Roseibium sp. Sym1: one gene and its partner. Each later gene encodes a partner of the first gene's protein in a complex. Links are inferred from orthologs where the notes say so. Each region holds a gene or a part of one and is shown on either strand. Other genes may lie near its edges. The genes, in order: secA and secY.

Evidence for each region.
Region 2: the proteins of secA (region 1) and secY are in contact, whole or in part, in a crystal structure (PDB 3DIN), measured with the Thermotoga maritima proteins. The link is inferred for Roseibium sp. Sym1 from one-to-one orthologs. Residues at the interface, in WP_004082002.1 of Thermotoga maritima: Glu261, Ala262, Arg263, Lys300, Ala301, Arg302, Thr303, Ile304, Ile305, Leu323, Tyr324, Asp325, Pro326, Val329, Ser330, Tyr333, Ile336, Lys340, Phe345, Val349, Glu363, Phe364, Tyr374, Ser375, Gly376, Gly377, Glu393, Ile395, Thr482, Ser483; in WP_004081795.1 of Thermotoga maritima: Glu108, Gly109, Glu110, Glu111, Ala236, Glu237, Arg238, Arg239, Ile240, Thr241, Ile242, Gln243, Tyr244, Ala245, Arg246, Arg247, Val248, Thr249, Gly250, Arg251, Arg252, Val253, Tyr254, Gly256, Ala257, Ser258, Thr259, Tyr260, Leu261, Pro262.

Annotation. Positions count from the first base shown.
Region 1 is NZ_CP114786.1:2,250,765-2,266,715, reverse strand. Bases 5,308-8,610 are described here. They hold secA (preprotein translocase subunit SecA), read left to right. Parts: upstream 5,308-5,641; coding sequence 5,642-8,410; downstream 8,411-8,610. Other genes in these bases: O6760_RS10375 (sulfotransferase family 2 domain-containing protein), read left to right, coding at 8,439-8,610; O6760_RS10385 (peptidylprolyl isomerase), read right to left, coding at 5,308-5,372. Also shown: O6760_RS10420 (carbon-nitrogen hydrolase family protein), read right to left, coding at 1-17; grxC (glutaredoxin 3), read right to left, coding at 81-338; O6760_RS10410 (ComF family protein), read right to left, coding at 450-1,235; O6760_RS10405 (class I SAM-dependent methyltransferase), read left to right, coding at 1,399-2,286; O6760_RS10400 (Flp family type IVb pilin), read right to left, coding at 2,344-2,583; O6760_RS10395 ((deoxy)nucleoside triphosphate pyrophosphohydrolase), read right to left, coding at 2,613-3,014; bifunctional glutamate N-acetyltransferase/amino-acid acetyltransferase ArgJ, read right to left, coding at 3,115-4,356; more of O6760_RS10385, read right to left, coding at 4,494-5,307; more of O6760_RS10375, read left to right, coding at 8,611-9,122; O6760_RS10370 (B12-binding domain-containing radical SAM protein), read left to right, coding at 9,344-11,122; O6760_RS10365 (glycosyltransferase family 2 protein), read left to right, coding at 11,352-12,395; O6760_RS10360 (GtrA family protein), read left to right, coding at 12,385-12,816; O6760_RS10355 (glycosyltransferase family 39 protein), read left to right, coding at 12,836-14,356; O6760_RS10350 (adenylate/guanylate cyclase domain-containing protein), read left to right, coding at 14,349-15,614; O6760_RS10345 (alpha/beta fold hydrolase), read left to right, coding at 15,689-15,951. UniProt on the Escherichia coli protein: Required for protein export, interacts with the SecYEG preprotein conducting channel.
Region 2 is NZ_CP114786.1:4,531,391-4,540,628, reverse strand. Bases 115-3,003 are described here. They hold secY (preprotein translocase subunit SecY), read right to left. Parts: upstream 2,281-3,003; coding sequence 949-2,280; downstream 115-948. Other genes in these bases: rpmD (50S ribosomal protein L30), read right to left, coding at 2,819-3,003; rplO (50S ribosomal protein L15), read right to left, coding at 2,328-2,795; O6760_RS20750 (adenylate kinase), read right to left, coding at 356-952; rpsM (30S ribosomal protein S13), read right to left, coding at 115-177. Outside these bases: more of rpsM, read right to left, coding at 1-114; more of rpmD, read right to left, coding at 3,004-3,016; rpsE (30S ribosomal protein S5), read right to left, coding at 3,058-3,624; rplR (50S ribosomal protein L18), read right to left, coding at 3,666-4,028; rplF (50S ribosomal protein L6), read right to left, coding at 4,041-4,574; rpsH (30S ribosomal protein S8), read right to left, coding at 4,616-5,014; rpsN (30S ribosomal protein S14), read right to left, coding at 5,027-5,332; rplE (50S ribosomal protein L5), read right to left, coding at 5,354-5,911; rplX (50S ribosomal protein L24), read right to left, coding at 5,904-6,221; rplN (50S ribosomal protein L14), read right to left, coding at 6,221-6,589; rpsQ (30S ribosomal protein S17), read right to left, coding at 6,658-6,888; rpmC (50S ribosomal protein L29), read right to left, coding at 6,899-7,099; rplP (50S ribosomal protein L16), read right to left, coding at 7,121-7,534; rpsC (30S ribosomal protein S3), read right to left, coding at 7,582-8,310; rplV (50S ribosomal protein L22), read right to left, coding at 8,310-8,690; rpsS (30S ribosomal protein S19), read right to left, coding at 8,693-8,971; rplB (50S ribosomal protein L2), read right to left, coding at 8,984-9,238. UniProt on the Escherichia coli protein: The central subunit of the protein translocation channel SecYEG. Consists of two halves formed by TMs 1-5 and 6-10.

The DNA of each region.
Region 1 (15,951 bases):
GCCGTGAATGAGGTCATCCGACCGCTTACTCCCGTCTAGGATTTTTGAGGCTGTGCGTCTGGGGCACCGCTCCAAGTTAATCAGGACGCGAGCAAGGCGTCCAGTTTGCCGGCCCGCTCCAGCGCGTGCAGGTCATCGCAGCCGCCGACATGGGTTGTTCCGACAAAGACCTGGGGGAAGGTCGACTGACCATTGGCCTTTTGTACCATTTGCTTGCGCAGACCGGGGTCGAACGTCGCGTCATGTTCCTTGTAGGAGACCCCCTTCTTGTCGAGCAGCCTTTTCGCAGCCGTGCAAAACCCGCAAAGTTGGCGCGTGTAGATCACCACTTCAGCCATCAAGTCCAATCCTTTTACCTTGGTGGCCGCCAGCCGGAATTCGAGGGGCCGCACCAGTTCCCGGCGTTATATGCGTGCGCGGCGCAGAAACTCAAGAGACTGTCGAAAAGGTTACGGGAGATCACGGCCGCGCGCCGGTTGCGTGTTCGGATCCACCAGCGCGAAGGTCAGCACATCAACGGATGCGGCGCCGGCGCCAAGCAGACACCTGACACAGGCGGTCACCGTGGACCCGGTGGTCAGGACATCGTCGACCAGCACGAAATGCCGCCCCGGAACGGCACCCAGCCGACGGGCATCGAGCGCGAACGCCGTGCGGACATTCCTGCGCCGGTCCCCTGCCGTCAGGCCGACCTGCTGGCGGGTGCGCTTGAGCCGTTTCAGAAGCAACGGCTCGTACCCGGTTCCGGTTTGCCGCGCCACTTCCCTGGCGAGATCCGCCGCCTGGTTGAACCGCCGCGTCAGACGCCGGGTCCAGTGCAGCGGCACCGGGACGATGAGACTGTCGGACTGAAACAGTTCCTGACCCGACCGAACCATCCAGCGCGCCATGGGACGGGCGAGTTCGCGCCTGCGCGAGAATTTCAGGGAAAGGACCAGTTGCCGCGCGGGACCGTCGTAAAAGGCAACGGCACGCAACCGGTCGAAGAGCGGCGGAGCGGCAATTGCCTGCGGTCCCCATGCGCCCGCACCGACATCATAGGAAAACGGCGTGCCGAGCCGCTGGCACCAGGGCCTTTCCAGAAACGGCGTTTCCCGCCAGCAGGTCGCGCATATCCCCTCCGTCACGCCCACCCGCGCATCACAGCTCAGGCAACGGCGTGGCAGAAGGCCATCCAGGACCGAACCGGCGGCAAACCGGGACAGGGCAAGGAAACGTCCACCGGTCGGCGACAAGCACGGGCTCCCGTTTTTCGTTCATCAGCGAAGGGAAACTACCATGAATTGCACCGGGCCGGAATTGGTGTTCAATCCTGGCTTCTGCGCTGCCCGTGCTTTGACGTCCACGGCCGGATACCATATGTGACCGCAATGATCCCGAAGAAGGCCGAGAGATCCCTTGAGCGCACAGCCAGACCTATTTGATCGTCCGCTCTTTCAGAGCCGCCGGAAGCGCGCCCTCAAGGGCGCAAAACCCGGTGCGGATTTTCTTCTTGAAACCGTGGCCGAGGACCTCTCGGACCGGCTGCTGCTGATCAACAGGCGTTTCGGGACGGCCGTCGATCTGGGCGGCCACACCGGCCGGATCGCACAGGCCATCGCCGACTCGGGCAAGGCCGAAACCGTGCTCAGAGCCGATCTCCTCGTGGCCGATCCCGCCCTGCCGCCGCCCGACCTCGTCTGTGACGACGCGCTCCTGCCCTTTCGGGACCAAAGCGTCGACCTGATCGTGTCGGCGCTCAACCTGCAATTTGTCAACGACCTGCCGGGCTGCCTCGTCCAGATCCGCCGGGCACTCAGGCCTGACGGCCTGTTCCTGGCGACGCTCGCCGGGGCAGGCACTTTGAGCGAACTCCGCGACAGCCTCACCCGGGCGGAACTGGAGATCCGTGGCGGGGCCGCCGCGCGCGTGATGCCGTTTGCCGACACCCGCGATCTCGGCAGTCTGCTGCAGCGGGCAGGGTTCGCGCTTCCGGTCACGGACATCGACACTTTCACCGTGCGCTACGATACCCTGTTCGCGCTGATGGCCGATCTCAGGGCCATGGGCGCGACCAGCGTGCTGAGGGACCGCAGCAGACCCCCCTTGAATCGGCAGGTCCTGTTGCGCGCCGCGGAGCTTTATGCCGAAAACCATGCCGATCCGGACGGCCGGATCAGGGCCACCTTTGCCTTCGTGACGCTCCTGGGCTGGGCGCCCCACGACAGCCAGCAGAAACCGCTGCGCCCTGGCAGCGCCAAGACACGGCTGGCAGACGCTCTCGGTGTGCCGGAACGAAAATTGTAAGGAGGAAGGGATGCCGGCTGGCTCCAACGATGCCGGTCGTTACTTTGTCACGACAGCCTAGCCGCCGCTGCCGCCATCTGTCGCCAGAACGGCGTCGAGCGTGCTCACGACCGCGCCGAACACGTCGTCCCGCAAGGTCTCGCCGATCGCGCCGAAACCCGCGATGATAATGATACCGATAATGGCGACGATCATGCCATATTCCATGGCGGTGGCGCCGCGTTCGTCATGCAGGAAGCGCAGAACAAGACGTCTGGCGGGTCTAAAATCGATCGGCCCGGTTTTCAAATCGAACACTCCCTGCCCGCAGGCATGACATCACGGCGTCAAACGGCTTCCTGCAGATGAGGGATGAGCGGTTCGTCGGCCGCCGGCATCGGATAGTCCCTCAGCCTGGCAGCACGCACCCACTTCAACGCCTGATTTTCGCGTCCATGCGGGATACCACCCCATCTACGACAGATGAAAAGTGGCATAAGTAGGTGAAAATCTTCGTAAGAATGACTGGCGAAAGTGAGCGGAGCCAGACACGCTTCGTTAACTTCTATGCCGAGCTCCTCGTGCAGTTCCCGGATCAATGTCTCCTCGGGCCGCTCACCCGCCTCGACCTTGCCACCGGGAAATTCCCAAAGACCCGCCATGGATTTCCCTTCCGGTCGTTGAGCCAGCAGAATGCGGCCGTCGACATCGACAAGGGCGCAGGCCGCGACGAGCACGATCTTGGTCATAAGCAAGTGTCCGAATTCGAAGCGGCCGCGTAACGCCGCGTTAAGTGTATTTGCGAAAGCACCGTCAGAACTGCGAAGCCTGGAACGAAGCCGCAGGCGATCAGCTGCGGTAGTCACCGTTGATGGCGACATATTCCTTGGTGAGATCGCAGGTCCAGACCGAGGCCTGTCCGGATCCCAGACCGAGATCCACCCGGATGACGATCTCGTCCTCCTTCATGACGGCGGAAGCTGCCGCCTCGCTGTAGTCCGGGTCCCGTTCTCCTTCCACGGCCACCCGCACGTCGCCGAACCAGATGGCGAGCCGGTCGCGGTCCGCGGGTTCCCCGGCCTTGCCGACCGCCATGACGACACGTCCCCAATTGGCGTCCTCGCCGGCGACAGCCGTCTTGACGAGGGGGGAATTGGCAATCGACAGCGCAATTTTCTTCGCCGAGGCATCGCTTTCGGCGCCGTCCACGCGCACTTCGACGAATTTCCGGGCTCCTTCGCCGTCGCGGACAATCTGGTGGGCAAGATCGACCATCACGTCCGCGAGCGCCGCCCGCAATATGTCCACCCGCGGATCGTCAAGCGCGTTCACCGGATCGACACCGTTCTCCGTGGCGGTTCCCGTGGCAAAGAGCAGGACCGTGTCGGACGTGGATGTGTCGCTGTCGACGGTGACAGCGTTGAAACTGCCGTCCACCTCGCCGCTCAACAGCGCCTGCAGCACGGCCGGCGCGATCGGGGCGTCGGTGAAGATAAAGGACAGCATCGTCGCCATGTCCGGCGCGATCATGCCCGCGCCCTTGGCAATCCCGTTGATGGAGACCGTGACACCGTCGAGTTCGACGGTGGCCGTCGCCACCTTGGGATATGTGTCCGTGGTCATGATCGCCCTGGCGGCATCGAGCCAGGACGCGCTGCCCTGGTCCGCCTCCAGCGCATCGACCACGCCGGAAAACTTTTCGGCCGGAAGCGGCTCCCCGATCACCCCGGTCGATGCCAGGAAGATCTCGCTGTCCGGACAACCAAGCGCCCCGGACACGATCTGTGCGGACAACTCAACGGCCGCCTTGCCCCTCTTGCCGGTGAAGGCGTTGGCATTGCCGGAATTGACCAGCAGCGCCCGCGCCGTTCCGCCGCCGATACGGTCCTTGCACCAGTCCACCGGAGCGGAGGAACACCTTGATTTTGTGAAGACACCCGCGACCGACGTGCCTTCGGCCACGGTGGCCAGCAGAACATCCGTCCGGCCCTTGTACTTGATCCCCGCCGATGCGGTGGCAAAGGCAACGCCCCTGATCTCCGGCATGTCCGGATAGGAAGCGGGCGCAAGGGGGGAAACGGTCGTCGACATCGAAGCAGTCCCGGTCAGAAAGAGAACAAGGAGTCTCTAGAGCATGTTTTTTGGGGCCGCAATGGCCTGCGGATCCGGCCAGCAAAAAACCCGGCAGCGGGGAGCTGCCGGGTTCCGGATCTCAGCGGTGCGTCGCCTTATTCGGTGGCTTCGGTTGCCGGTGCGTCTCCGGCGTTTTCCGCCTTCGCAAGGTCCTCATCGATAATCTCGATGGCGACCTTGTCCTTGAGCTCGGCCATGCGCGCATCATAGGCTTCACGCATCAGCTGCTGACGCAGGCCCTGGGCAACATCTTCCAGGCTCGGCTTGTCCTGGCGGCGCTTGTCGTCCAACCGGATGACATGCCAGCCAAACTGGGTCTCCACAGGCTCCTTCGTATAGGAACCGGTCTCCAGGGCAAGCGCTGCATCCTCGAACGGCTTGACCATCTGGCCCTTGGCGAAATAGCCGAGGTTGCCACCGTTCGGGCCCGAGGGGCCGGTCGATTTTTCACGCGCCAGCTCGGCGAAATCCGCGCCCTCGTCGAGCTGCTTGATGATTTCCTCGGCTTCCGCCTTTTCCTTCACCAGGATGTGACTGGCGTTGAGTTCCTCAGCGCCTTCGAAATCCGCGAATTCCTTGTCATAGGCCGCCTTGAGATCTTCTTCCGAGATATCGGCGTTGATTTTCTGACCCAGATACGCATTGCGCAGGGCCCGAAGCTGCAGGAATTCCAGCTGCTTCTGGAAGTCCGGATCCTTGTCGAGACCGGCTTCACGGGCCGCGTGCGCCATCAATTCCATATCGATCATCACGTCAAGCAGCAGCTTGCGCCACTGGGTCGGCGGAAAACGCTGCAATTCCTGGCCGAGATCCTGGGCGGCAAATGCCATATCGGCTTCCGTGATTTCCGCGTCGCCGACCTTGGCAACGACATCGCCGGGCTCTTGCGCGGACAACGAGGCGGATCCGAGCGTCAGGGCCAGGAAGGAAACGGCAAGCGCCTGGGCCGGCCTGCGCATCGAAATTCGGAACATGAGAAGTCCTTTACCTATCGGAATGGTATTCTTTCAGCCCCCGCTCGAAGGAGGGCGTCGCTACTTTGCGCATTCCAGCGGCGTTGACAAGCATTCAGCCCCCTCTTATCTGTCGAGCGTTCTGGCTTTCAGGCCGGGATGGCATCTTTTCGGCCGCGTTCACCGGCCAGCGCGTTGCGCTTGGCGGCAACGTGGACAGCAATTGAGACGATTTCATGGGCAGGCGCCGGAATGCCAGTTGGCGCCGCCCTTTAGGGAAGGACCGCCACATGGCTGGCCTTGGCGCTTTAGCACGTAAGATTTTCGGTTCGGCGAACGACCGGAAGGTAAAGACATTTCGGGCAGGGGTCGAACAGATCAACGCCCTCGAACCGGAAGTTCAGGCGTTGTCGGACGAGGCCCTCAGGGCCCGCACCGACGAATTCCGGACCCAGCTGAAAAACGGCGCGAAACTCGACGATCTTCTTGTCCCGGCCTTCGCAACAGTCCGCGAGGCCGCCCGTCGTGCTCTCGGCCAGCGCCACTACGATGTGCAGCTGATCGGCGGCATGGTGCTGAATTCCGGCCAGATCGCCGAAATGCGCACCGGTGAGGGCAAGACGCTGGTGGCAACGGCGCCGGTCTATCTCAACGCCCTGACCGGCCGGGGCGTTCACGTGGTGACCGTGAACGATTATCTGGCGCAGCGCGACAGCGAGTGGATGGGCCAGGTTTACAGGTTTCTCGGCCTGACCGTCGGCTGCATCACCCACGGCCTCAGCGACGAGGAACGCCGTGCGGCCTATGCAGCGGACGTGACCTACGGCACCAACAACGAATTCGGCTTCGACTACCTCCGCGACAACATGAAGCACGACCGGGCGTCGATGGTTCAGCGTGAACATGCCTATGCGATCGTTGACGAGGTCGACTCGATCCTGATCGACGAAGCCCGTACCCCGCTGATCATCTCCGGTCCGCTGGAAGACCGCTCCGAATTCTACAACACGGTCGACGCGTTCATTCCGAACCTGACCGAAGAGGATTACGAGCTCGACGAAAAGGCGCGTTCGGCCACCTTCACCGAGGCGGGCAACGAAAAGCTCGAAGGCCTGCTGAGCGAAGCCGGCCTGCTGAAGGGCGATTCCCTTTATGACGTGGAAAACGTCTCGGTCGTGCACCACCTGCAGCAGGCGCTGAAGGCGCACAAGCTGTTTCAGCGCGACAAGGACTACATCGTCCGCAATGGCGAAGTCGTCATCATTGACGAGTTCACCGGCCGCATGATGCCGGGCCGCCGCTTCTCGGAAGGCCTTCACCAGGCCCTGGAAGCCCGCGAAAAGGCCCATATCCAGCCGGAGAACCAGACGCTCGCCTCGATCACGTTCCAGAACTATTTCCGCATGTATGACAAGCTGGCCGGCATGACCGGCACGGCGTCGACGGAAGCGGACGAATTCGCCGACATCTACAAGCTGGACGTGGTCGAGATCCCGACCAACATGCCGGTCAGCCGGATCGATGACGACGACGAGGTCTACCGGACCGTCCAGGAGAAGTTCAACGCCATCGTCACGCTGATCGACGACTGCAAGGAACGCGGACAACCGGTTCTGGTCGGCACGACGTCCATCGAAAAATCCGAGATGCTTGCCGAAATGCTGAAAAAGCACGGCTACAAGCAGATCGATCTCAGCGACCCGGCCGCATTTGCCGCCGCCCAGAAAACAGATGACGGCAAGACCAAGGCCTTCGCCGTCCTCAATGCCCGCTATCACGAGCAGGAAGCCTTCATCGTCGCCCAGGCAGGTCTGCCGGGTGCCGTGACCATTGCCACCAACATGGCCGGCCGCGGCACGGACATCCAGCTCGGCGGCAACGCCGACATGCAGATCGAGATGGAACTGGGCGAGATGCCGGAAGGCGCTGAACGCAGCGCACGGGAAGCCGCCATCCGGGACGAAGTCGAGGCGCTCAAGCAAAAGGCGCTGGCCGCGGGCGGCCTATACGTGATCGGCACCGAGCGCCACGAAAGCCGCCGTATCGACAACCAGCTGCGCGGCCGCTCCGGCCGTCAGGGCGACCCGGGCCATTCGAAGTTCTTCCTGTCGCTGCAGGATGACCTGATGCGCATCTTCGGTTCCGAGCGCATGGATTCCATGCTGCAGAAGCTCGGCCTCGAAGAAGGCGAGGCGATCATCCACCCCTGGATCAACAAGGCGCTGGAAAAGGCGCAGCAGAAGGTCGAGGCACGCAACTTCGACATCCGCAAGAACCTGCTCAAGTTCGACGACGTGATGAACGACCAGCGCAAGGTCGTCTTCGACCAGCGTATCGAACTGATGGACAGCGATGCCATCCAGGACGCGGTCAGCGACATGCGCCAGGACGTTGTCGAGGACCTGGTCTCCAACCACATCCCGGAGCGCGCCTACCCGGAACAATGGGACACGGACGGCCTGCAGGAAGAGGTGAAGAAATATCTCAACCTCGACCTGCCGATCAAGGACTGGGCCGCCGAGGAAGGCATTGCCGACGAGGAGGTCAAGGACCGTCTGCGCAAGGCCGCCGACGAGACCATGGCCCAGAAGGTCGCCAAATATTCACCGGACATCATGCGGCAGGTGGAAAAGGCGATCCTCCTGCAGACGCTCGACAACCTCTGGCGCGAGCACCTGGCCAATCTCGATCACCTGCGCTCCGTGGTCGCCTTCCGCGGCTACGCCCAGCGGGATCCTCTCCAGGAGTACAAGACAGAGGCCTTCACGCTGTTCGAATCCATGCTCGCGCAACTGCGCCAGATGACAACGGCCCAGCTGCTGCGCGTGGAACTGGTGACCGAGCAGCCGCCGCAAATGCCGGATGAGCCCGAAATGCATCCCCATCACATCAACCCGTTGACCGGGGAAGACGAGATGGCACTTGCCGACAGCCAGCAGGGCGCTGCCGCCGCGCGCGATCCGAACAATCCCGCAAGCTGGGGCAAGGTCGGCCGCAACGAAGCCTGTCCCTGCGGATCGGGCAAGAAATTCAAGCACTGCCACGGCGCTCTCGTTTGAGTGCCGCGGCAACATCCAGATACCCTTTATGAGACACTCGCTGAAGAAGGCTCAGCTCTTCCTGAAGAACCGGCGGCAGCCGAAATGCTGTTTCATCTGGATCCCCAAGACCGCGGGCACGTCATTTTTCAACTGGCTGCGTGACGCGATCGGCATGGAAGAACTGCTCGACCGCAAGACCGTTCCGACATTCCCGAATGTCGGCGCGGTCACCTTCGGGCACTATCACTATGCAACGCTTGTGGAACTGGGCATCGTCTCAAGGCGCTACAACAGGAGCTCCTACAAGTTCGCCGTCGTGCGCAATCCCTATACGCGGGCGATTTCGCTCTACAACTACATGCTGGACAAAAAGAAGATCGAGCAGATTTCCTTTGAGAAGTTTCTCGATGACGTTCACATGAAGCGGCCGCCGGTTGGACCTTACAACTCCTGGGGCCTGTCCCAGACCAATCCCCAGATAGACTGGCTGATTTCTCCCAAGGGCGGCCTGATCACGGATCAGGTCTTCCGCTTCGAGAACCTTGACAATGTCGAGGCGGAGCTGTCGGCGCGGCTCGGCTTCACCCCCAAGTCCAGCCTGCCCAAGTTGAACACGTCCAAGCCGTCCGGACAGTTCGAGGACAAGATCCTCAACAACCGGGAAAACATCGACAAGATCAACGAGATCTACAAGCGCGACTTCCTCTGGTTCGACTACGAGATGCTATAGGGCCAGGACCGGCAAAACGATACCGGAACGGCAGCTTGCGCCTTACCGCACAGGACGTTTCTGCATTGCACACGTTTCCTTGTGTCGGCGCCGCGCTTCCTTTACGGTGCGTCACGAGCAACAAGCTCGTGCAGGGGTACTCGGAAACAACAATAACGACAAACCGGAAATGCCATTTCCGAGGATAGCCATCCCCTGCGCGCCAGCGGAGGTCAGGCGGTATGGGTACGTTTCACATCGAGATCATCAAGCCGTCCCACTACGATGACGACGGTTATGTCCTGCAGTGGTGGAAGGCCTGGATTCCTTCCAACTCCATGGCCTGTCTCTATTCGATCGCCCAGGATTGCGCAGAGCGCAAAGTGCTCGGTGAAGACACCCGAATATCGGTCAACGCCTATGACGAGATGACCATGCGTGTACCGCTTGGCCAGATCATAAAGAACACGAAGGACAATGGCGGGATCGTCTGCCTTACCGGCGTACAGTCCAACCAGTATCCGCGGACCCTCGACATTGCCCGCCAGCTCCGGCGCGAGAACGTGACCGTCATCATGGGCGGATTTCATGTGTCCGGGTGCCTGTCGATGCTCAAGGAGATTCCGCCCGACCTGCAAGAGGCTCTCGACATGGGCGTGACCCTGTTTGCGGGCGAGGCGGAGGAGCATTTCGAAAGCCTGTTGCGCGACGCCGCGCAAAACAGTCTGAAGCCGATATACAACGTGATGAACGACCTGCCCGGTCTGCAGCACCAGGTGCCGCCGCTCCTGCCGGAAGCCATCGTGCGGAAATATGACGGCAAGCTGTCTTCCTTCGATGCCGGGCGCGGGTGCCCCTTCCAGTGTTCCTTCTGCACGATCATCAACGTTCAGGGACGCAAGTCCCGCTGGCGGGACGCGGACGATATCGAAAATCTGATCCGGGCCAACCATGCCCAGGGGATCCACTCCTTCTTCATCACCGACGACAATTTTGCCCGGAACAAGAACTGGGAACCGATCTTCGACCGGATCATCCAGCTGAAGGAGCAGGACGGTATCCGGATCCACTTTCTGATCCAGATCGACACGCTTGCCCACCGGCTGCCGAATTTTGTCACAAAGGCGGCCCGCGCGGGCTGCACGCACGTCTTTATCGGGCTGGAGAGCATCAATCCGGAAAATCTCGCCCATATGAAAAAGGGCCAGAACCGCATCACGGAATACCGCAGGATGTTCCAGTTGTGGAAAGAGGCCGGCATCATGACCTATGCCGGCTTCATCATGGGCCTGCCGAACGACACACCCGAAAGCATTCGCAGGGATATCGAGATCATCAAGCGGGAGTTGCCCGTCGACATGCTCGAATTCACGATGCTGACCCCGCTCCCCGGATCGGAGGACCACCAGAAGCTCTACGAAAGCGGCACCTGGCTCGACCCGGATCTCAACCGCTACGATCTGGAACACACCACCTGTGAACATCCGCTGATGAGTCCGGAGATCTGGCAGAAGACCTACAGGGACATCTGGGACTGGTACTATACCGACGAGCATGTCGAGACGCTGATGCGCCGCAATGTTGCCTATGGCATCAAGCCCGTGCGCGTCTGGCGCCTCTGTCTGCAGATCTACGGTGCCATGCGGTTCGAGGGCGTTCATCCGCAACAGTGCGGGTATTTCCGCTACAAGGATCCCCATCAGCGCAGGCCCGGGTTCCGCCGCTGGCCCGCGGTTCTTCACTATCCTGCTTTCGCGATGGAAAGCCTCGCCAAATACCTGCGCTTCGGCCTGTATGGCTGGAAGCTGCACAGGATGCGCAAGCGGATCCAGAAGGATCCCGCGAATGCCACCTACAGCGATTTCGCGATCCAGCCGGTGGAAGACGCCGAGGCCGAGAACCTGGAGATTTTCAATCTCAACGACGCCTCCAGGGAAGCGGTTGCCAAGGCCAGGCGGCAAAAGGAAATTTTGGAAAAAACAAAAAGCGCGGATGGCGGGATACTGGAAAAAGCACAGTAGAATCAATCTATTGAGATCAGGTCTCTTTCGCGAAAGCTGGAGTGGAGCCGTGGAGGTGAATGCGGCTCTTTCGCCGGAAAGTCCACCTGAGAGACAGTCCCAGTCCATCGAAACGCCCACCGCGATCCCGTTCCGTCCCGACGGAATTCAGGACAGGGCAAAGACATGACTGGCCTTTTTGTGTCATTTCCGGCAGTTTGCGCCGAATATCACAAGAACCTGACGGTCCATGCAGCCAAAATCCGCTACTGAAATCTACGTGAACCGGCGACAGGCAACGCGCCCCCAGTCGCCGCTTCTGAGCCTCGTTGTGCCGGTCTTCAACGAAGAAGACGTGATCACCCATTTCCTGGAGGCCACGCGGCCGGTGCTGAACCAGACCGGCCTGGCCTACGAATATGTATTCATCGACGACGGCAGCCGCGACAGGACCGCGGAGATCCTGTCGCAAGAACTGGCGGGCGGCCTGCCCGGACGGCTCCTGGGCCTGTCGCGCAATTTCGGCAAGGAAGCCGCCCTGTCTGCCGGGCTGGAAGCGGCCAAAGGCGATATCGCGGTCATCATCGATGCCGACCTGCAGGACCCGCCCGAACTCATCCTCCAGATGCTGGACGGATGGCGGGCCGGCTATGATGTCGTATATGGCCTGCGCGTCGACCGGTCGTCCGACACGCTGATGAAGCGTTCGACCGCGGGCATGTTCTACCGGCTGTTCAACCGGCTCGCCAATATCGACATGCCCGCCAACGCCGGCGACTTCCGCCTGATCGACAGGGTCGTGATCGACGCGCTCATGAAGTTGCCGGAACGCAATCGCTTCATGAAGGGACTGTTTGCCTGGGTCGGCTTTCAGACCATGGCCATTCCCTACGAGCGGCCGCCGCGAAAAGCCGGCGCGGGCAAGTTCAACTACTGGAAACTCTGGAATTTCGCACTCGACGGTCTGACCGGTTTCACCACACTGCCGCTGAGGGTCTGGTTCTACGGCGGGGCACTGGTCTCGGTCGGCGCCTTCGCCTACGCACTCTATCTGACGCTGCGTGTCCTCATTGGCGGTATCGATGTTCCCGGCTATGCGTCGCTGATGGTCGCGCTGCTGTTTTTCTCCGGGGTGCAGCTGCTGTCGATCGGCATGATCGGAGAATATATCGCCCGGCTGTTCAATGAAGCCAAGCAACGACCGGTCTATGTCCTGCAGGATGTCATCGAGGGAGCACCGGCCAATGTTGACGCCGCAAACGGCCAGGCGGACGAGCAGGCTGATGTCCGGTAGAACGCGGCACGAACGGCTGAGGACGGAATCCGCGGCAGCGGGCAAATTCGCCATTGTCGGCGTGCTCGCCACCCTGACCCACACTGTCGTTGCCGCCGGCATGCTGCAGTCAGGCACGCTTTCCGCCTTCCCGGCCAATATCTGCGGTTTCCTGACGGCCTTTGGCGTCTCCTTCTGCGGGCATTACTTCTGGAGCTTTGCCCATCTGCGCCAGCAGGGAAAGGCGCTGAAAAGCATGATCCGGTTCCTGATCATCGCCCTTTCCGGATTTGCCGTGAATTCGTTTGTCCTGGCGCTCTGGCTGGAGCTCACACCGTGGCCGGACCTTCTCGGCCTCCTGGTCTCGATCGCCATCGTGCCGGCCCTGTCTTTCCTCGGAGCGCGGCTGTGGGCCTTTTCCCATCGCCCCGCAGAAACCTGATCCTTCACGAGACACTTGCATGACGGCATCGCGCGCAGCCCTGATCTATGGCGGACTGATCTGTCTCTTCTACGCCCTCGTTCCGGCCCTGACCTTTCCCACTCCGCCGCTCGATGTCGTCGAAGGGTTCGCCTGGGGGCGGGAACTGCAGTTGGGCTATACCAAGCACCCGCCCATGCAGGCCTGGCTGCTCGAAGCGAGCTACAGGCTGACCGGAGGCGGGACCCAGGGAGGATACTGGCTGAGCACGATCTGCGCCGCCCTTGGCTATCTGTTCATCTGGAGGCTCGCCCGGCGCCTGGGCCTGTCACCCTGGCAGGCTTTCTGGGCCTTGGCCCTGACCAGCGTCACCTTCTATTTCACCCTGCCGATGCCGGAATTCAATCCGAACATCCTGCAGGTGCCGGTCTGGGCCGGGATGATGCTGCTTTACCACCGCGCCCTTGAAAAGGGCCGTCCGGGCGACTGGATCCTGCTTGGCGCGCTCGCCGCCTTCGGTCTCTACACCAAGTATTTCGTTGCCCTTCTGATCGGCACGATCGGTCTCTACACCCTGGTTTTTGCAGATGCCCGGCGCCACCTCTTCACGCTGGGGCCCTGGGTCTGCGCGCTCACCTGCATCCTCCTGCTCGTCCCGCACCTGATGTGGCTGCTGCAAACGGATTTCCTGACCCTGCAATATGCCGCCAGCCGCAGCAATCCGGCTGGATCGCTTGTGGATCATGTATTCAATCCGCTGAATTTCCTCGGCGCGCAGATCGGCAACCATGGCGGTCTCCTCCTGGTGGTGCTGGCCGGTCTCGGCTGGCGGGAAGTCCGTCTGCTGAGCGCGCGGCGGTCACGGAACCTGCACCGGCTGGCGCCTCCGCAGGACCGCTTCCTCTTGTGGTTCGCCTTCGTTCCGCTCACCGTTGTCGTGCTGGCATCCGCCCTGACCGGCAACGAGTTCGAGCACATGTGGGGCACGCCGATGTTCGTGCTCTCCGGCATGGTGGCGGTCAGGTACCTTGCCCTGCCGGCGCTCTGGACCTTTCCGCGCCGGGCATTCGCCGCCGTGGTCGCCATCCAGGCGATCTTTCTGGGTGTACTGTTCGGCCAGGCGGTGCTCGAACCGCTCTGGAAAACCAAGCACACCCGCATCCATTACCCCGGACGGGAAATCGGCGAGGATCTCGCCCGGATCTGGCGGCAGGAAACGGGAACCGACCTCGCCTACGTCGCCGGCGACATGTGGTCGGCCGCCAACGTATCGCTCTATGCGCCGTCGCGCCCGTCCATGTACTACCTGCACAGCCACACGCTCTCCCCCTGGATTGACCTGGTGGACATCCAGAAGAAGGGTGTGATGATCGTCTGGCGCGGCGACAGCGAAAAGCCGCTCGACGAGCTTCTCGCCTATTATCCGGACGCGGTCCGGGACGGGTCCGCAACGTTCTCCTACGGTGCATACGGCACCATACCTGACGTCACGGTGAACTGGATGATTGTCCCTGCGGGCAAGGTTGCGGACACGCCGGTGAATTCAGGTACGCATGAGTGATCACCGTCTGGAAACCGGCACCAAACACCACTACCTTGGCGCCATGATCAGTATGGCGGACATTGACGGCATCGAGGACTGGCTTATCGGCCAGGCCCTCGGCACACCCGACATGGCGGCGATGTTCGGCGAAATGTGCGAACGCCTGCGCCAGTGCAATGTGCCGGTTGACCGGGCCATGCTGGCCTGGTCGACCCTGCATCCGCTGATCGAAGCCGAAATCGCGTTCTGGGAAAGCGGCAACGCGGTCCAGCACGAAACCATCGAGCACTCCGCCGAAGAGACCGAGGACTGGCTGAAGAGCCCGGTGCGCGCGGTTCTGATCAGCGGCGAGCCGATGCTGCGCCGCCGGCTGACAAACGCCAACGCCCCGACGGAATTCCCGCTGCTGGAACGTCTGGCCGAAACCGGCTACACGGACTATCTCGTGATGCCGACCGCATTCGACATTCCCTCCATCCCGAGTGAATTCACCAAAACGGGACTTGTCGTCAGCTGGGCCACCCGCGAAGCGGCCGGCTTTTCCGACGATGCCCTGACCGCCATCAACTATATCCAGAAGCGGCTTGCGCTGGCGGCCCGCGCCACGCTGGAAGGCCAGATCAGCAGAACCATTGCCGAGACCTACCTGGGCAAGATCGCCGGCGGCAGGGTCCTGAGCGGCCAGATTCGCCATGGCGATGGCGAAACCATCGACGCGGTGGTCTTCTTCTCCGACATGCGCAATTCCACGGCCATTGCCGAGTATCTCGGCCCGGATGACTACCTGACCTTCCTGAACACCTATTTCGAAGCCACTGCCGGAGCCATTCTGGACCGGGGCGGCGAGGTCCTCGACTTCATCGGCGATGCCGTGCTGGGCGTGTTTCCCATAGGGCCGAGCGGGCTGAACGATGCCATTCAAGCGGCGATCGAGACCGCAGACGAAAGCCGCCGCAGGCTTGAGGCGCTAAACGCCGATCCGGCTCTGGCACATCCTCTGAAGGCCGGCATCGCGCTGTCGGTCGGTTCCGTGATGTTCGGCAATATCGGTGTGCCTCACCGGCTGACCTTCTCGGTCATCGGCCAGACCGTCCATGCCGCGGCCCGCATCGAAAGCCTCACCAAGACCGTCGGAACGGATGTGCTGATGACGGAGGACATCGCCCGGCTGGCCGGACAGCGATCACGGCCGGTCGGCGCGTTTGAACTCAGCGGCTTCAACGCCCCCCAACCGCTTTTCGCACTCGAGGCAACAGACCCTTCCGGCCGGTCATGACACCGGCATACGCCTTTCCAGGCACCTCCCCGACACACACGCCAAGACACACAGCGCCAAGATAAGCAGACACCATGACAGATCTCAGCCCGAATGCCCCCAAGCACCTGCCTTTCCGCCAGCAGGACTCAGACGGTCCGGATGACGGCGCGCCGGTCATCCTGCTGCACGGTTTCGGCGGCGACCGGAAGACCTGGATGAACATCCAGACCGGCCTCGCCCCTCACAGGAGTTCGATCGCCTTCGACCTGCCGGGACATGGCGAAGCCCTTGACTGGCCGCGGATCGGCAACGCGGGGATCGCCGCCAAGGCGGTCACCCAGTCCCTCGAAGCGCT
Region 2 (9,238 bases), 2.3 Mb from region 1 along the record:
GGTTTCGCGGATGGACAGAACTTCTGCGTCGGAAAGCTCGTTCACACGGCGGGCGGCATCGATATTGTTCTTTTCGATGATTTCCTGGGCGAATTTCGCGCCAATGCCGTGAATGTACTGAAGCGCGATGACAACGCGCTTGTTCGTCGGGATGTTAACGCCAGCAATACGTGCCACGTTCGTCTCCATGTTGTGCGCCGGACCGCTGGTCTGGCCGCAGTGGGTAAAGCCCGCGTCCGGTGGAGTCCGGCCCTTGCGGGTACGAAAATGCCGGGGCGATCCCGGCACAGAGAATGCCGGTCCCACATGCATGGAACCGGCTAAACTGTCAGCTAGAGCGCGTCGTTTAACGGCTCTAAACCTTTTCGTCAAGTCCTTGCAGAACGGAATCTATTGACGACGTCACATCTTCGATGGACTGCATTCCGTCGATCACCGAAAGCAGGCCCGTCTTCTCGTAATACGGGACCACAATCGCCGTGTCGCGGTTGTATGCTTCAAGACGTTGCTTGAAGACTTCCGGGTCGTCGTCCTTGCGCACCGGCTGGCCGGCGGCCTTGGCATCTTCCGCGCGCTTGATGATGCGATCGACAAGCTGGGACTGGTCAACCCGAAGCTCCAGCACGGCATTCAGCTTCAGGCTGTTGGCGTCGAGCATCTGGTCAAGAGCCTCGGCCTGGGCAAGCGTGCGCGGGAACCCGTCGAGAATGAATCCCTTCCTGGCATCGTCCTCGGCGATCCGGTCGCGGATGATACCGACAACGATCTCGTCGGAAACGAGACCGCCCGCATCCATGACTTCCTTGGCTTTGAGGCCTACCGGGGTCTGGGCTGCGACCGCGGCCCGCAGCATGTCTCCGGTGGACAGTTGCGGTATGCCGTATTTCGCGACAAGGTGCGCGGCCTGTGTCCCCTTCCCCGCTCCTGGCGGTCCAACCAGAATAAGCCTCATCGACGTTTCCCCCTGAGTTTCGCTTTTTTCACCAGCCCTTCATACTGATGCGCAAGCAGGTGGCCCTGGATCTGCGATACGGTATCCATTGTCACACTCACGACAATCAGCAGTGAAGTTCCCCCGAAATAGAACGGAACGCCTGTCGCCGAAATGAGGAATTCGGGTAATAGACAAACGATGGTGATATAGATTGCACCCACCACCGTAATGCGCGTGAGCACGTAGTCAATATACTGTGCCGTGCGCTCGCCCGGACGGATGCCCGGAATGAACCCGCCATGTTTCTTCAGGTTGTCGGCCGTGTCGCTCGGATTGAACACGATCGCCGTGTAGAAGAAACAGAAGAAGATGATCATGGCCGCGTAGAAGACCATGAACAGGGGCTGTCCATGACCGAGCGCAGCCGTGATGTAGGTCAGCCATTCGTTGCCGGACCCCTGGCCGAACCCGGACAGGGTCGCGGGAACCAGCAGCAGGGACGAGGCAAAGATCGGCGGAATCACACCCGCGGTGTTGAGTTTCAACGGCAGGAACGAAGTGTTGCCTTCGAACATGCGGTTGCCCATCTGCCGCTTCGGATACTGGATCAGAAGGCGGCGCTGCGCGCGTTCCATGAACACGATAAGCCCGATCACGACAACCGCGAGGATGATCACGGCCAGGATGATCCAGGTCGCAAGCGATCCCTGACGGCCCAGTTCGAGCGTCTGAACAACCGCTGACGGCAGACCGGCGACAATACCGGCGAAGATGATCAGCGAGATGCCGTTGCCGATGCCGCGCGACGTGATCTGCTCGCCCAGCCACATCAGGAACATCGTGCCGCCGACCAGCGTGATCACGGTGGACGCCCGGAAGAACCAGCCCGGATCGGTGACAACGTTGCTCGCGCCCTCGAGACCGACGGCGATGCCGTAGGCCTGGAACGCGGCCAGAATCACTGTTCCGTAACGGGTATACTGGTTGATGACCTTGCGGCCCTGCTCGCCTTCCTTCTTCATCTGCTCCAGAGACGGCACGACGGTCGTCATCAGCTGCATGATGATGGAGGCCGAGATATACGGCATGATGCCGAGGGCGAAGATCGCCATGCGCTCGACGGCACCGCCGGCAAACATGTTGAACATGCCGATGATGCCGGACTGGGCCTGGCTGAAGGCCTGCGCGAAGGCTTCGGGATTGATGCCGGGCAGCGGAATGTAAGTGCCCAGTCGATAAACCAAAAGCGCCCCCAGTGTGAACCAGATGCGCTTTTTGAGTTCTTCAGCCTTGGCGAAAGCTGAGAAATTGAGATTTGACGCCAGTTGCTCGGCGGCGGATGCCATGCCCTACTCCGGAATGCTTGCCCAGGAAATGGGTGAAGCCCAGGCTGTTAAGCCTGAGCTCCGAGAACGGCAACCTTGCCGCCTGCTTTTTCGATCGCTGCAACAGCGCCCTTGGAGGCACCGGCAACTTCAAAGGTCACTGCGGTGGTGAGCTCACCATTGGCAACGATGCGCACACCGTCACGGACCCGCTTGACGACGCCTGCTGCTTTCAGGGCCTCGACGGTAACCGTCTCGGAACCATTCAGCTTGCCTGCATCGATCGCCTTCTGAACACGGCCGACGGACACGGTGTTGTAGTCCTTGGCAAAAATGTTCGTGAAGCCGCGCTTCGGCAGACGGCGGTGAAGCGGCATCTGACCGCCTTCAAAGCCTTTGATGGCAACGCCGGAACGGGATTTCTGACCCTTGACACCACGGCCGCCGGTCTTGCCCTTTCCGGACCCGATGCCACGGCCGACACGCATGCGGTCGGAGGTGGCACCTTCGTTGTCACGAAGTTCGTTGAGCTTCATGTCTTTATCTCCTCACCCCGTTCTTACGCGTTGTCTTCGACGACGCGAACGAGATGCTGGACCTTATTGATCATGCCGCGCACTTCAGGAGTGTCCTTCAGTGTGGAACGGCGGTGCATCTTGTTCAGGCCGAGACCGACGAGCGTCGCGCGCTGGTCCTTCGGACGGCGCAGCGGGCTGCCGATCTGTTCGACCGTCACAGTCTTTTCGGTGTTCGCCATGGAACCTACCCTCTTTCAGCTGGGGACCGTAGCCGCCAAGGTCAAGCCTCGGCAGCCGCCGGTGCCGCCTCATCGGTGTTGTCACGACGCCGCGACTGCAGCACGGAGACCTTGAGTCCACGGCGGGCAGCGACGGAGCGCGGGCTGTCTTCCTTGGTCAGCGCTGCAAAGGTTGCGCGAACCATGTTGTAGGGGTTGGAAGTCCCCAGCGACTTGGCCACAACGTCCTGAACGCCGAGCGTTTCGAAGACGGCACGCATCGGACCACCGGCAATGATACCGGTACCGGCCGGAGCGGCACGCAGCAGCACCTTGCCGGCGCCGTGACGGCCCTCGACATCGTGATGCAGGGTCCGGCCCTCGCGCAGCGGCACGCGGATCATGGTGCGCTTTGCTGCCTCAGTTGCTTTCCGGATGGCTTCCGGCACTTCGCGTGCCTTGCCATGACCGAAGCCGACGCGGCCCTTCTGATCACCAACCACTACCAGCGCTGCGAAGCCGAAACGACGGCCACCCTTGACCACCTTGGCAACGCGGTTGATGTGAACGAGCTTGTCGACGAATTCGCTGTCTCGCTCGTCGCGATCGCGATTTTCATGTCTCGCCATTTTATACGTCTTCCGTTCTTAAGAGCGCCAACGGGCGCTGGTCAGAATTCAAGTCCACCTTCGCGGGCCGCATCAGCAAGCGCCTTGACGCGCCCATGATACATGTAACCGCCACGGTCGAACACGACCTGCTTGACGCCGGCGGCGGTTGCGCGCTCGGCCACAAGCTTGCCGACTGCTGCAGCTGCAGCCACGTCGGCGCCCGTTTTCAGGCTGCCCTTGAGATCTTTTTCGATCGTTGAAGCAGAGACAATCGTATGCCCCTTCGCGTCGTCGATGATCTGGGCGTAGATCTGTTTCGACGAGCGGAAGATAGAAAGGCGCGGACGACCGTTCGCGGCTTTCTGGATCGAACGGCGCACGCGATCGCGGCGGCGCTCGAAAGCTTGTTTGCTGTTCGCCATGATCTGGGTCCGTTACTTCTTCTTGCCTTCTTTGCGGACGATGAACTCGTCTGCATAACGAACGCCTTTGCCCTTGTAGGGCTCCGGCGGGCGGAATTCGCGGATTTCAGCGGCAACCTGGCCGACACGCTGTTTGTCGGTGCCGGTGATGCTGATTTCCGTGGGTTTCGGGCACACGATGTCGATGCCTTCCGGAATCGGATAGACAACGTCGTGAGAGAAACCGAGCGCCAGCTGAAGGTTCTTACCCTGGACCTGCGCGCGGTAACCGACACCGGTGATGGCGAGGTCTTTCTTGAAGCCCTCGGTAACACCCGTGATCAGGTTCTGAACCATGGTCCGGCTCATGCCCCACATGGAGCGAGCCGGCTTGGTGTCGTTGCGCGGATCAATCTTGATACCGTCATCCGTCATTTCGGCCAGAACGAGTTCGTTGAGCAGGAAAGACTTTTCGCCTTTCGGGCCCTTGATCGAAACCGTCTGACCGTCGATCGATGCCGTTACCCCGCTTGGCACGGGGACTGGCTTTTTGCCAATACGAGACATTTGACCAACCTTGTCGTTGTTTCAAAAGCGAGGAAGCCGCATCAGAAGACGCGGCAAAGAACCTCACCACCTACATTTTCGTCCCGCGCCTGATGGTCGCTCATGACGCCGCGCGGGGTCGAAATGATCGACACGCCCAGGCCATTAGAGACATGCGGGATGTTTTTCACCGACGAGTAAACGCGGCGGCCCGGCTTGGAAACCCGCTCAATCGTGCGGATAACCGGCTCACCGTCGAAATACTTCAGTTCGATTTCCAACTCGGACTTGCCGCCCTCGTAGTCAACCGTGGTGTAGCCACGGATGTACCCTTCTTTTGCGAGCACATCAAGTACATGCGCACGCAATTTGGAATTTGGTGAATTGACCTTGTTCTTGCGACGCATCTGGGCGTTGCGAATCCGGGTCAGCATATCCCCCAACGGATCAGAAATTGCCATCGGAGTTTCTCCTTACCAGCTCGACTTGACCAGGCCCGGGATCTTGCCCAGGGAACCCAGTTCACGAAGCGCAATACGCGACATCTTCAGCTTGCGGTAAAAACCGCGCGGACGGCCGGACACTTCGCAACGGTTGCGAACACGGTTCGGCGCGGAGTTCCGCGGCAGTTTCGCCAGCTTCAGGCGGGCATTGTAACGCTCTTCCAGGGACAGGGTGTCATCCTTGGCCATTGCTTTCAGAGCGGCGCGCTTCTCAGCGTATTTCTTGACAAGCTTCTCGCGGCGCTTGTTTTTTTCGACTGCGCTTTTCTTCGCCATCGTCGTTCCCTTCCTTGCCCGTTACTTCGTGAACGGGAAGTTGAACGCGCGCAGAAGCTCGCGCGCCTCGTCATCCGTCGGCGCCGTGGTGCAAACGATCACGTCCATGCCCCAGATCTGGTCGACCTTGTCGTACTCGATTTCCGGGAACACGATGTGTTCTTTGATGCCCATGGCGTAGTTGCCGCGACCGTCGAAGCTCTTCGGGTTCAGTCCGCGGAAGTCACGAACGCGCGGCAGCGCGATGGTGATCAGACGGTCCATGAATTCGTACATCTGCTGACGGCGCAGGGTCACCTTGGCACCAAGCGGCATGCCTTCGCGAACCTTGAAGGTCGCGATCGACTTTTTCGCCTTGGTGATGACCGGCCGCTGACCGGCAATCATGGCCAGGTCTTCAGCTGCGATACGTGCCTTCTTGGAGTCCGCGACAGCTTCGCCGACACCGATGTTCAGGACGATCTTTTCCAGCTGCGGAACCTGCATGACGTTCTTGTACTGGAACTTTTCCAGAAGCTGCTTGCGCACGACTTCATCGTAATGCGTCTTCAGACGCGGCACATTAGTGGTCTCAGCCATCGATCAGGTCTCCCGAGCGCTTGGCCACACGGACCTTGGTGCCGTCTTCCTGCACCTTGAAGCCGACGCGGGTCGCCTTGCCGTCCTTCGGATCGGCCAGCGCGATGTTGGAAACGTGGATCGGGGCTTCCTTGGCCACAATGCCGGCTTCCTGCGTCTGGGATTGCTTCTGGTGGCGGCGGACCATGTTGATCCCGCGGACCAGGGCCTTGTTGTCGGCCGGCAGCATCTGGATGACTTCGCCGGACTTACCCTTGTCACGGCCGGTCAGCACGACCACCGTGTCGCCTTTTTTAATTTTCGCAGCCATCAGAGCACCTCCGGCGCGAGCGAAATGATTTTCATGTGGTTCTTTGCACGGAGTTCGCGCGGCACCGGACCAAAGATACGGGTGCCGACCGGCTCCTTATTGTTGTTGACCAGCACGGCCGCATTGCGGTCGAACCGGATCACGCTGCCATCGGGACGGCGGATATCCTTTGCCGTGCGCACGACGACAGCCTTCATCACGTCGCCCTTCTTGACGCGGCCCCGCGGAATTGCCTCTTTGACGGAGACGACGATGATGTCGCCAACCTGGGCATATTTACGCTTGGAGCCGCCGAGCACTTTGATGCACATGACACGACGGGCGCCGGAGTTGTCGGCGACGTCGAGGTTTGTTTGCATCTGAATCATGACTGGCTGCCTTGTTCTTCTCTTGGCGCTCGGGTCACGGGCGCCTGATGCTCACTAATGAACAGCGGTCACTGGGTGACCACGGTCCAACGTTTGTTTTTCGAGACCGGCGCGCATTCTTCAATCTGAACAATGTCGCCAACCTTGTACTGGTTGCTTTCGTCGTGTGCGCGGTACTTCTTGGTCCGACGCACGGTCTTCTTCAGCAGCGGGTGCGTGAAGCGGCGCTCCACATTCACCGTCACCGTCTTGTCATTGGCGTCGCTGACAACGGTGCCCTGCAGGATACGCTTCGGCATGGCCGTCTCCTTACGCGTTCGCCGACACGCGCTTCTCGCGCATGATCGTCTGGATACGCGCGATGTCGCGGCGGATCTGCCGGACACGCGCTGTGTTTTCAAGCTGACCCGTAGCCTTCTGGAAGCGCAGGTTGAACTGCTCTTTCTTCAGGCCCTCGAGCTCCGAGCGGAGCTCGTCGAGGGTCTTGGCCCGTACATCGGTCGCCTTCATGGCTATAACTCCTCGCCTGCCTTACTCGCCGATACGCTGAACGAAACGGCACTTGATCGGCAGCTTGGCAGCGGCAAGACGCATGGCTTCACGCGCAACGTCTTCCGGCACACCGTCAATCTCGAACATGATCCGGCCAGGCTTGACACGGCAAGCCCAGTAGTCCGGTGAACCCTTACCCTTACCCATACGGACTTCAGCAGGTTTCGAAGAAACCGGCACGTCCGGGAAGATCCGGATCCAAACACGACCCGCACGCTTCATGTGGCGGGTCATAGCACGACGGGCCGCTTCGATCTGACGTGCCGTTACACGCTCCGGCTCAATCGCCTTCAGACCGAATGCGCCGAAGTTGAGGTCAGTGCCTCCCTTCGACAAGCCGTGGATGCGGCCTTTGTGCTGCTTGCGGAACTTGGTGCGCTTCGGTTGCAGCATCGTTCTTCTCTCGTCTTTCTTGTCTAACGAGCGGCAGGCAGCTTAACTTAAGCTGCGCGCTCGCGGCCCCGATCCCGGCGTCCGCCGCGATCACCCTGGTTACCTTCGGAGGCAGACGTCGCACGGCGTTCGGACGCCATCGGGTCATGCTCCAGAATTTCACCCTTGAAGATCCAGACCTTCACACCGCACACGCCGTAAGCCGTGTGAGCGCTAGCAACACCGTAGTCGATGTCGGCACGCAGGGTGTGGAGCGGCACGCGGCCTTCACGGTACCATTCGATACGCGCGATTTCCGCACCGCCGAGACGGCCGCCGCAGTTGATCCGGATGCCCTGGGCGCCGAGACGCATGGCGGACTGGACGGCCCGCTTCATGGCGCGGCGGAAGGCAACACGGCGTTCCAGCTGCTGCGCGATGGACGCGGCAACCAGGGTCGCATCGATTTCCGGCTTGCGCACTTCAACGATGTTGATGTGCACTTCCGAATTGGTGATGTCGGCGATCTTCTTGCGAAGACGCTCGATGTCTGCACCCTTCTTGCCGATGACCACGCCCGGACGACCGGAGTGGATGGACACGCGGCACTTCTTGTGCGGACGCTCGATCACGACCTTGGAAACGGCTGCCTGCTTCAGTTCCTTCATCAGCAGTTCGCGGATGCGGAAGTCTTCGTGAAGAAGGTCGCCGTACTCGTTCTTGTTCGCGTACCAGCGGGAGTCCCAGGTGCGGTTGATCCCGAGGCGCATGCCGATCGGGTTTGTCTTATGTCCCATCAGGCAGTCTCCTCAACTTCGCGCACAACGATGGTCAGGTTCGAGAACGGCTTCTCGATCCGGCCGACGCGTCCACGTGCACGGGCCTGGAAGCGCTTGATGACAAAAGCCTTGCCAACATGAGCCTCGGCAACCACGAGGTTGTCGATGTCCAGGTCATGGTTGTTTTCCGCGTTGGCAACAGCGGACATCAGGGTCTTCTTGACGTCCTGCGCGATGCGCTTGCGGGAGAATGTCAGGTCCGCAATCGCGGAGCCGACCTTTTTACCACGGATCGAAGCCGCAACGAGGTTCAGCTTGCGCGGGGAAATGCGCAGCATGCGGGTCATTGCCCGAGCCTCGTTGTCAGCGAGCGTCCGCTCACGCTTCGGCTTGCCCATCGTTACTTCCTCTTTGCCTTCTTGTCGGCGCCGTGTCCGTAGTAGGTCCGGCTCGGCGAGAACTCGCCGAACTTGTGACCAATCATCTCTTCAGACACCAGCACCGGAACGTGCTTTTGACCGTTGTAGACGCCGAAGGTCAAACCTACGAACTGCGGAAGGATCGTCGAGCGGCGGCTCCAGGTCTTGATGACCTCGTTCCGGCCTGACTCACGGACCTTGTCCGCTTTCTTCAGCAGATACCCGTCGACAAACGGACCTTTCCAGATCGAACGTGCCACGATCCTTGTCCTTTACTTCTTACGCGCGTGGCGGCTGCGGACGATATACTTATCAGTCTGCTTGTTGCGCCGCGTGCGCTTACCTTTGGTCGGTTTGCCCCAGGGGGTAACCGGATGACGACCGCCGGAAGTCCGGCCTTCACCACCGCCATGCGGGTGGTCGATCGGGTTCATGGCAACGCCGCGGGTGTGCGGACGGATACCAAGCCAGCGAGAGCGGCCTGCCTTGCCCAGGTTCACGTTGGCGTGGTCCGGGTTGGACACGGC